3 regions of the Streptomyces boninensis genome follow, and region 3 is predicted to be linked to each of the others. Evidence: riboswitches for the same ligand, from Rfam matches in the RefSeq annotation. Region 3 holds a riboswitch; each other region holds the start of a gene.
The links. A riboswitch is a leader RNA that binds a small molecule or an ion and turns the genes downstream of it on or off. The one in region 3 is predicted to bind cyclic di-AMP.
Positions count from the first base shown of each region.

Region 1: linked by a shared signal. The riboswitch ahead of ACNNMR_RS12775 (transglycosylase SLT domain-containing protein) and the one ahead of ACNNMR_RS09760 (M23 family metallopeptidase) in region 3 are both predicted to bind cyclic di-AMP.
Region 2: linked by a shared signal. The riboswitch ahead of ACNNMR_RS25355 (M23 family metallopeptidase) and the one ahead of ACNNMR_RS09760 (M23 family metallopeptidase) in region 3 are both predicted to bind cyclic di-AMP.

Region 1 is NZ_CP183837.1:2,823,950-2,827,200, forward strand. Features, by position in the region: gene ACNNMR_RS12770 (maleylpyruvate isomerase family mycothiol-dependent enzyme) at 1-501, shown strand, start outside; gene ACNNMR_RS12775 (transglycosylase SLT domain-containing protein) at 605-1,357, opposite strand; cyclic di-AMP (ydaO/yuaA leader) riboswitch at 1,362-1,524, opposite strand; gene ACNNMR_RS12780 (SDR family oxidoreductase) at 1,874-2,668, shown strand; gene ACNNMR_RS12785 (L-talarate/galactarate dehydratase) at 2,784-3,251, shown strand, end outside.
Region 2 is NZ_CP183837.1:5,546,921-5,550,171, forward strand. Features, by position in the region: gene ACNNMR_RS25350 (PP2C family protein-serine/threonine phosphatase) at 1-1,108, shown strand, start outside; cyclic di-AMP (ydaO/yuaA leader) riboswitch at 1,377-1,528, shown strand; gene ACNNMR_RS25355 (M23 family metallopeptidase) at 1,540-2,646, shown strand; gene ACNNMR_RS25360 (RNA polymerase sigma factor) at 2,990-3,251, shown strand, end outside.
Region 3 is NZ_CP183837.1:2,179,738-2,182,988, forward strand. Features, by position in the region: gene ACNNMR_RS09755 (ArsR/SmtB family transcription factor) at 1-485, opposite strand, end outside; gene ACNNMR_RS09760 (M23 family metallopeptidase) at 609-1,385, opposite strand; cyclic di-AMP (ydaO/yuaA leader) riboswitch at 1,395-1,548, opposite strand; gene ACNNMR_RS09765 (glycoside hydrolase family 3 protein) at 1,914-3,251, shown strand, end outside.

The DNA.
Region 1 (3,251 bases), 640 kb from region 3:
CTGCGGGAGGCCGGGCCCGACGCGCCGCTGTGGACCGTCGCGCCGGGTGGCACCGCCCTGTTCTGGGCCCGCCGGATGACGCATGAGACGACCGTGCACGCCGCGGACGCCGCCTTCGCCACCCAAGTCCCGTTCGCCGCGGACCCGGTGATGGCGCAGGACGCGGTGGACGAGTGGATGGGCTTCGCCGCCCTCCCCCGCGTCCTGGAGGCGGCCCCGGCGGACGCGCCGCCGCTCCTCGGCCCGGGCCGCACCCTCCATCTGCACGGCACGGACCCGGCCGGCGGCGACGACCCCGCCGAGTGGTATGTCGACCTCACCGGCGAACTGCCGTACTGGCGGCGGACGCACACCAAGGCCGCGGTCGCGGTGCGCGCCCCGCTCGGCGACCTGCAGCTGCTGCTGTACGGCCGCCGCAGGATCGCGGACCTGGAGACGCACGGCGATACGGAGCTGCTGGCGCTGTGGCTGGAGCGGACGAGCTTCTGGCTGCGCAAGTAACCAAACACAAGTAACCGGACAAACGAAGAGGCGGACGACTGCCCCCGAGCAACAGCCGTCCGCCTCTTGGTCTCTACAGGTCTCTACGCCCCTACCGGATCACTCAGTACGGACCGTTCACATTGTCGATCGAGCCATACCGGTCGGCCGCGTAATTGCTCGCGGCCACGATGTTCGCCACCGGATCGGTGAGGCTGGTCGAGGTGCCGTCGACGTGATACGCGTCGAAGGTCGGCTGGATTACCTGGAGCAGACCCTTGGACGGGGTGCCGTTCTGGGCGTTGATGTCCCAGCCGTTCTGCGCGTTCGGGTCGCCGCCGGACTCACGCATGATGTTGCGGTGAATTCCGTCGTACGAGCCGGGGATTCCCTTCTCCTTCATGATGGAGAGGGCCTCGTTGATCCAGCCGTCGAGGTTGTCGGGGTAGCTCGCCTGCTTTGCCGCGGCGGGCTTTGCGGACGTCTTGTCGGCCTTGGGCTCGGCGGCCTTCTTCGCGCCGTCGACGGTCAGCTTCTGGCCCGGGCGGATAACGCGCGGGTTGTCGCCGATGGCCTTCTTGTTGTCCTCGTACAGCGCCTTCCAGCCGCCGTCCACGTCGTGCTCGTGGGCGATGGTGGACAGCGAATCACCCTTGGCCACCGCGTAGGTGGTGGCGGTGCCCGCCTGCGGCGCGGCCGCGGCGGCCTTGGCCACGGCGCGCTCGGGGGCAGCGGCCGGGGCGGACTTTTCCGCGGCGCCCGCGACATTGGCGCCGATCAGCGGCAGGGCCAGGGCGGTGGCGCTGGTGCCGGCCACGGCTATGCCGCGGCCGATCGAACTCTTCTTGGGACGGCGGTGCTTTCCCTTTGCGGGCATGACGAATTCCTCTCCGGCGCCTACGAGGTGAGCTGTCGGGTTCGGGCTGGAGCTGCCCGGCCGCCGTTCGGCGACTTCACCCCAAGCCGTTCCTGGCCGTTTCATTCCGATGGCCGGACCGGCGACTTACCTGGTTCCCCCGCTCCTGCCGTGAGCGGTGTTTGGTCGGGTACCGGGCGGCGGCAGGATTAGGCGGTCCGTCCGGCTGGTCGCCGACCCTAGGCAGAGACCCGTAAGGGAGACAAGCCTCGAATTCAAAGAAACAATTCACGCCGCCCGGATTCCCCGCGAAAGGACCATTGACAGGTATGCGGCGCGCGCTCAACTCCCGCTTACGGACGGGAAACTGGGAAAGGCGCCACCGCGCCGGACCTCGTCAGAGTGACCCTTGTCACGACTTTGGTCCTGAACTCCCCAAAACGGACATTCACTTACGAGGCGGGCCAACTGCCCGCGGCCCTCGGCGTGCACCCCCGCAGCGATTAGGCTGCCGCCCACCTACCGGGAGGTAATCACATGCCCAGGACCGCCCTCATCACCGGCGCCTCTTCCGGCATCGGTGCCGCCGTCGCCGCCGCCCTCGTGCAGCGCGGACACACGGTGTACGGGACCAGCCGCGACCCGGAGAAGGTCGCCGAGCCGGTGCCCGGCGTAACCTACCTCCCGCTCGACCTCACCGACGACGCGAGCCTCGAAGCCTGCGCCGCGGCGGCGGGCAAAGTGGACATCCTGGTCAATAACGCGGGCGAGAGCCAGAGCGGCCCGATCGAGGAGCTGCCGCCCGACGCGGTCCGCCGGCTCTTCCAGACCAATGTCTTCGGCGCCGTCCGCCTCACCCAGCTGCTGCTGCCGGGCATGCGCGAGCGCGGCTACGGGCGGGTGGTGATGGTCGGCTCGATGCTGGCGAGCTTCCCGCTCGCGTACCGCTCCTCGTATGTCGCCTCCAAGGCGGCCATCAAGGGCTTCGCGTTCGCCGCACGGGGCGAGGTGGCCAAGTACGGGGTCGGGGTCACGGCCGTGGAGCCGGGTTCGATCGCGACCGGGATCAGCGGGCGGCGCACGCAGTACGTGGCGGCGGACTCCCCGTACCGGGGCGAATACGACACCATGCTCGCCGCGCTCAACGCGAACGAGGAGAGCGGGGTCTCGGCGGAGCGGGTGGCCGCGACCGTACTGAAGGCCATCGAGGCCGGGCGGCCGCGGGCGCTGTACGCGGTGGGGAGCAATGCGCCGCTGGTCTTCACACTGCGGCGGTTCATCCCGCGGGAGACGATGCTGCGGCTCACGGCGCGGCGGCACGGCTTGCGCTGACGCGCTGACCGGCGGGTTCGCCGACGCACCCTTGCCCTCTCCTGACTCACCATGGTTGCCTAGTCATGATTCAGATACGCAACCCCGGTTCACATATATGCACAGGAGAGTTTCCATGCCCGATCGCATCAGCCGCATCCGACTCTCCTCCGTCACGCTCCCGCTGGCGACGCCCATCAGCGACGCCAAGGTGCTGACGGGCCGGCAGCGGCCGATGACCGAGGTGGCGATGCTCTTCGCCGAGATAACCACCGAGGACGGGCACGAGGGGCTCGGCTTCAGCTACTCCAAGCGCGCGGGCGGGCGCGGCCAGTACGCCCACGCGCAGGAGGTCGCCGGCGACCTGCTCGGCGAGGACCCCAGCGACATCGGGCGGCTGTGGACGAAGCTGGTCTGGTCCGGCGCCTCCGTCGGCCGTACGGGCCTCGCCACCCAGGCCATCGCCGCGCTCGACGTCGCCCTGTGGGACCTCAAGGCCCGCCGCGCGAACCTCCCGCTCGCCAAACTCCTCGGCGCCCACCGCGACTCGGTCCGCTGCTACAACACCTCCGGCGGCTTCCTCCACACCCCCATCGACGAGGTC
Region 2 (3,251 bases), 3.4 Mb from region 3:
CACTGGCGATGCCGGCGATCTGACGCCGCTCCGCCTGATCCTGCAGGTGCTGCCGCCGATCCTCATCGTCGCCGGCGCGATCTTCTACCGGATAACCCCGCCCGGCCTCACCGCCTCCCCCTTCTTCGCCGCCGCACCGCTCATCGCCGCGCCCCTCTACACGCTGCGCGGCACCATCGCCGTGGTCGTCGCCACCCTCGCCACCGACATCGGTCTCGACGTGTGGAACGGCACCGCCGTCCAGCCCGACGCGATCACCGAGATGTCGACGACCTCCGTCATCGGCCTCATCGCCATCATCGTCAACCGCCTCTCCACCCGCGCCGACCGCCGCCTCGCCTCCGCCCGCTACGTCTCCGAGACCGCCCAGCGCGCCGTCCTCCCCACCCCCGAGGACCGCATCGGCGGCCTGAACGTCGCCGCCCGCTACATCGCCGCCGACGCCGACGCCCGCATCGGCGGCGACCTGTACGCCGTCCAGGACACCCCGTACGGCGTCCGTGCCATCGTCGGCGACGTACGCGGCAAGGGGCTCGGCGCGGTGGAGGCGGTGGCCGTGGTGATCGGCGCGTTCCGGGAGGCGGCGGAGCAGGAGCCGGACCAGGCCGGCCTCGCCGCCCGGCTGGACGCGGCGCTGCTGCGGGAGGGCGTGCGGCGGGAGGGACTTGACCGCTTCGAGGGTTTTACGACGGCGGTGCTGGCGGAGTTCACCAAGGGCAGCTCCGTTCTCCGGGTGGTGAACCGCGGCCACCCCGCCCCCCTCGTCCTCCACGCCGACGGCTCCGTACACAAGGTGGAGCCCGAGGAGGCCTCCCTGCCCCTCGGCGTCACCGAACTCGGCCACTGGCCGGACGAAACGGTCGAGGTGGACTTCCCGCCCGGCGCCACCCTCGTGCTGTTCACCGACGGCGTCACCGAGGCGCGGGACCGGCGCGGGTGCTTCTACGACCCGTACGAGCGGCTGGGCGGTCGGATCTTCCGCGGGCCCGAGGAGTTGCTCGACGGCCTCATAGAGGATGTGGCCCGGCACACCGGCGGGCTCACCGCGGACGACACGGCGCTGCTCGCGATATCACGCACCGTGACGGATCACCCGCCCTCCGCATAACAAGTACCGCACGATCGTTTAACGGCCGTGACCTACTTCTAGCCATCGGTGGCGGCAACTTGTCCGCTTCTGCCGCCTGATATCCGTAACGTCATTGTCAGATGGCTGAGTCAATCCCCTGAACGACTTGGAATCAGACCCCTCTCTCTACTAGCGTTCGATAACGCAGCGCGGTCGTCACTGCCGCCGCAAGAGGCGGCACCGTGCGCCGTCGCCGAATCCCGTAAGTGAAACAACTGCAGAAGCTGCGAACGCCAGATCAACAACAGCAAGACCAGCACCATGCATTGCGACACCGAGGGAACCGGGGAACCAACTTCCTTGGGGTGAATCGGACAGCCTCCCGCCAGAGGCCGCCCGTAGGAGACCTTCCTGCTCCGAACCCGTCAGCTAACCCGGTAGGCGAGAAGGAAGGAAAGGAGTACGCCCGCGTGGCGTCCTATAGGCGTGGCCCCGGTCCCGAGGCTCAGTACGACCCTTACGAGCCGGGCCCGTACGGCTATGACGAGGGATACAGCGACGGTCCCTACGAAGACTGGGACCCCGGTTACGACGACGGCTTCCGCCCGTCGTCCCGCCGCCGTCGTCCTGCCAAGCAGCGCGGCTCGATGGCGCGCAGCGGTGCGGTCCTCGGCGTCGGTGTCATAGCGGCGGTCGGCGCGGGATCCTCCATATCCCAGGCGCAGTCCAAGCCCCCGGTCGCGATATCCATGCCGGACATGGGCCCGGTCTCCGACGTCGCGGGCAAGGTCAACGACAGCCTCCCGGACGCCGAATCCCTCCCGGGCGTCGGCGACCTGATGCCGTCGCAGGAGGACGAGGGTCCGGCCCCCGGCACCAAGACCACCACCCCCTTCACCCAGGCCGGCCTCAGCAGCGAAGAGGTCGCCTCCGGCGAGGCCAACTCCGGCGAGGCGCTGCGCGCCCGCATCATGGAGCAGGCCGAGGCGCAGCAGGCGCAGGCCGACGAGAAGGAACGCGTCGCCATGCAGGCCTCGGCGGCGCAGAAGGCCACCGAAGAGGCCGAGGCGGCCAAGAAGAAGGAACTCGCGGAGAAGAAGAAGGCCGCGATCGAGGCCAAGCGCAAGGCCGAGGAAGAGGCCCGCCGCAAGGCGGAGGCGGAGCGCCTGCGCAAGCTGGCGGCGTCGTACATCGTCCCGGTCTCGAACTACACGTTGACCGCCACCTTCGGCGAGACCAGCTCCCACTGGGCCACCACCCACACCGGCCAGGACTTCGCCGCCCCCACCGGCACCCCGATCAAGGCCCTGCACTCCGGCACCATCACGGAGTCCGGCTGGGCGGGTTCGTACGGCTACCGCACCATCCTGACGCTCGACGACGGTACGGAGATCTGGTACTGCCACCAGTCCTCCATCATCAAGACCAGCGGCAAGGTCACGACCGGCGACGTCATCGGCCGCGTAGGCGCGACCGGCAACGTCACCGGCCCCCACCTCCACCTCGAAGTCCGCCCGGGCGGCGGCGACCCGGTCGACCCGATGCCGTGGCTGCGCAAGAACGGCGTGGGGATCTGACGACCGGGCCGCACACCCGTCCGTCCCACTGAGGAACGGCGCGACACCGGAGCAACTTCCCCCGCTTGGCTCCGGTGGGCGGCAGCTCAACGCTGCCTGAACGGCGGCAGGCGGGACGGGCTTCACCCCTGTCCCGCCCGCCGACCACCCCCGCAACACCCCCGTCCCCCGCTGGCGCTTCCCCGCGCCCCCAGAAACCGCCGGCGGCCCTGGTGGCCTACCCCCCGACACCAGGGCCGTCGGCTTCTGCATACGTCTTTGGACGCTCTCCCCGAACGCTCCCCGCCCCAGAATGCAAGTAGGGGTGAGGCCGCCGTGGTGGCGGCTGTTGGAGGGGAGTGGCATGGATGACAGCACCGACGACCACCTGTTGGCCCGCTCCGTAAGCGACCCATCGGCCTTCGAGCCCCTGGTGGACCGGCATTCCACCGCGCTGCACGGCTATCTCGCGCGCCGGGCTCCCGCGGCGGCCGACGATCTGCTATCGGAGGTGTGGTTACGGGCCTTCGCAGGCCGTCGCGCGTACGTGGCCGCCCGCGGCTCGACGAGAGCCTGGCTCTTCGGCATAGCGCGGAACGTACTGGTGCAACACTGGCAACAGACGG
Region 3 (3,251 bases):
ACCCACCGGTCGGCGAGCGCCGCGACCTCGTCGGCCACCTCCTGCAGCTCGGCCGCCGTCAGCCGGGCCATGGCCTCCGAGCTGAAGTGCGCCCGGGTCCACTCCTTGCCCCAGCCGGCCTGCTGGTCGAGGAAGTTGCGGTACTGCGCCGTGCGGGTCGCCAGCACCTCGCGGGTCACTCCGGCCAGCGCGGCGACGCCCTCGGGGGTCTCGTCGAAGTCCTTGGCGTGGAACGCGAAACCCTGCTCCGTAACGCCCCACCAGCGCTCCCGCCCGTCCCGCGCGCGATCGGGCAGGTCCCGGATGAAGCCGTGCTCGTGCAGCTTGCGCAGGTGATAGCTGACCAGCGACACCGCCTGGTCGACCTCCTCGGCCAGCTGCGAGGCCGTGGCCGCACCGCGCAGCCGCAGCAGCCGGTACAGGTCGATACGCAACGGATGTGTGAAGGCCTTGAGCTTGGCCAGTTCAGTGATGCGAGAGGGCACGCCAACACCGTAGATAGGCAAGGAAAGTTGCACAATATGTCTTGCGCAACTTTTCTTGCACAACTCGGCAGCGAAAAGGCCCGGACCACCACCCGGCCCGGGCCTTTCAGGAGCCGCTACGACTCAGGAGTTCGCCTTCACCCCATGGTCGGCAAGCCACGAGATCGGGTCCACCGCGGAGCCGTACTCGGCGGTCTTGCGGACCTCGAAGTGCAGGTGCGGACCGGTGACGTTGCCCGTCGCGCCCGACAGGGCGATGCGGTCGCCGGTGCCGACCTTCTCGCCCACCTTCACGTCGATCTGCGACAGGTGGGCGTACTGCTGGTAGTCGCCGCTGGCGTGCTTGATGACGACCTCGTAGCCGAACGAGTCGTCGTAGCCGGCCGTGACGACCTCGCCGCCGATGGCGGCCTTGACCTTCGTGCCGGTGGGTACGGACCAGTCCTGGCCGCTGTGCTCGCCGGAGGACCAGGTGCCGCCCGCCTGCTCGAACTTCGCCGTCGGGTTGGCGTCGGAGACCGGGAGGACGGCGTCGGCCTCCTCGGTGGAGGTGCCGGTGCCGTACGAGGCATTGGAGGCGTCCGTGCTGGAGCCGGAGTCGCCCGTGTCCAGGGACAGCTTGTCGCCGACCTGGATCATGTTCGGGTCGTCGCCGATGACGGACTTGTTCTTCTCGTAGAGGGCCTTCCAGCCGCCGTCGACGTCCTCGTCGGCGGCGATCGTGGAGAGCGTGTCCCCGGCCTCGACCGTGTAGGTGGACTCCGCGGCGAGGGCGCCGGTGGCGGAGTAACCCACGATCGGGAGGGCGAGGGTGGCGCCGCCGGCGGCGGCGCGGGCGGCGTAGCGGCGGGCGGTGCTCGGCTTGCGGTGGGCGCGGTGACGGCCTATCGCAGACGTCATGGAGTGAGCTCTCCTTCTCCCTACGCCTGCGAGGTGAGCTGTCGGGTTCGGGCTGGAGATAGCCCGGCCGCGCTGCACTGATGACGGGCGGCTTCACCCCAAGCCGTCCGGGGACGGAACGGCGAAGGTGGGTCCCCCGCTCCTGCCCTGGCGGTGAGCTGTTGCTGCCGGGGGAGCCGCAGGTGCCGTGGGCAGGATTCGGCGGTACGGCGCTGCGGTGTTCGGTTCTCGAACGGACGCAACGCTAGAGGTCTGCAGCCTCTGATTACAAGCTCATCACATCAGCCCCACACATGAATTCCGCTTGGTCACCGGCGAGTTGCAGCGCAATAACCCGGCCTTCTCGGACAAGATCCGATTTACCCGTTTAGGGCGCAGACGCATTGACATGACCAAGAACCCGCTGCCAGATTTGCGGCCGAGTTCTCCTTGGCGGCCACACGGGGGAGCAGACCCGAGCCGGCAGCCACCACCCCCCGCTGCACAGCCGTAGGGCACACGCACGCGTACTCGCTAAGGAGCGATCTCATGCCTTCTCGCAGACATGTCCTCGCCGGATTCGCAGGCGCCGCCATCACCGCGGGCATGACGGGCCCGTCCACCGCCGCGGCCGATTCGTACACCTCCCGGGCCAGGGCGCTGGCCCGCCGAATGACCATTGAGCAGCAAATCGGGCAGCTTTTCGTGGTCGAGGTCGGCGGCACCGCGGCCGACGCCGTCGACGCCACCGCGCAGGCCTTCAACCGCCGCCTTTACGGGGTAAACACCCCGGCCGAGGTGATCGCCAAATACCAGCCGGGCGCCGTAATTCTCTTCGCCACCCGCGGCGTCAACATGACCGGCGTACGCCAGATCGCGGGCCTCACCAACGGCCTGCAGAAGGCCGCCCTCGACGCCCCCGCCGCCACCCCGCTGGTCATCTCCACCGACCAGGAGGGCGGCGCCCGCGTCACCCGCATGCCCGCCCCCGCCACCCAGTTCCCCGGCAACATGGCCCTGGGCTCGGGCCGCTCATTAGCCCACGCCTACCGCTCCGCGGAGATCACCGCCCGCGAACTGGCCGCGGTCGGCATCAACCAGAACTACGGCCCGTGCGCGGACGTGAACCTCAACCCGGACAACACCGCCATAGGAGTACGTTCCTTCAGCGACGAGGCGAAGCTGGCCGCCCCAATGGCCGCGGCCGCCGTCCTCGGCCACGACCGCGGCGGCGTCGCCTCGGCGGCCAAGCACTTCCCCGGCCACGGCGACACGGCCGTCGACAGCCACTTCGGCCTCCCGGAGATCAAGCACACCAGGGCCGAGCTCGACGCCATCGACCTGCCGCCGTTCCGCGCGGCGATCGCCGCCGGCCTCGAAACGATAATGACCGCCCACATCGTGGTGAAGTCGCTGGACGACAGCGGCGCCCCGGCCACGATGTCCCACAAGATCCTCACCGGCCTGCTCCGCGACGAGCTCGGCTTCAAGGGCCTGATCGTCACCGACGCGCTCGACATGCAGGGCGCGGCGGGCGAGTTCCCGCCGGACGTGGCGCCGGTACGGGCCTTCCAGGCGGGCGCGGACATGCTGGTGCTGGCGCCGCAGATGGACACGGCGGTGGCGGCGGTGACGGCCGCGGTGCGCGGCGGCGACATCACCGAGAAGCGGCTGGAGGCTTCGGTCGTACGGATCCTGGCGCACAAGCTGCGGCAGGGGCTGTACGGGGACCCGTACGTCAGCGTCAACCGGGCGGAGCGGGTGGTCGGGAGCTCGTCGCACACGGCGGAGGCGGTGAGGATCACCCGTCCTACGGTGACGCTGGTGAAGAATTCTGGTGACCTGCTCCCGCTGCCGAAGCAGCAGCGGAAGGTCCTGGTCACCGGG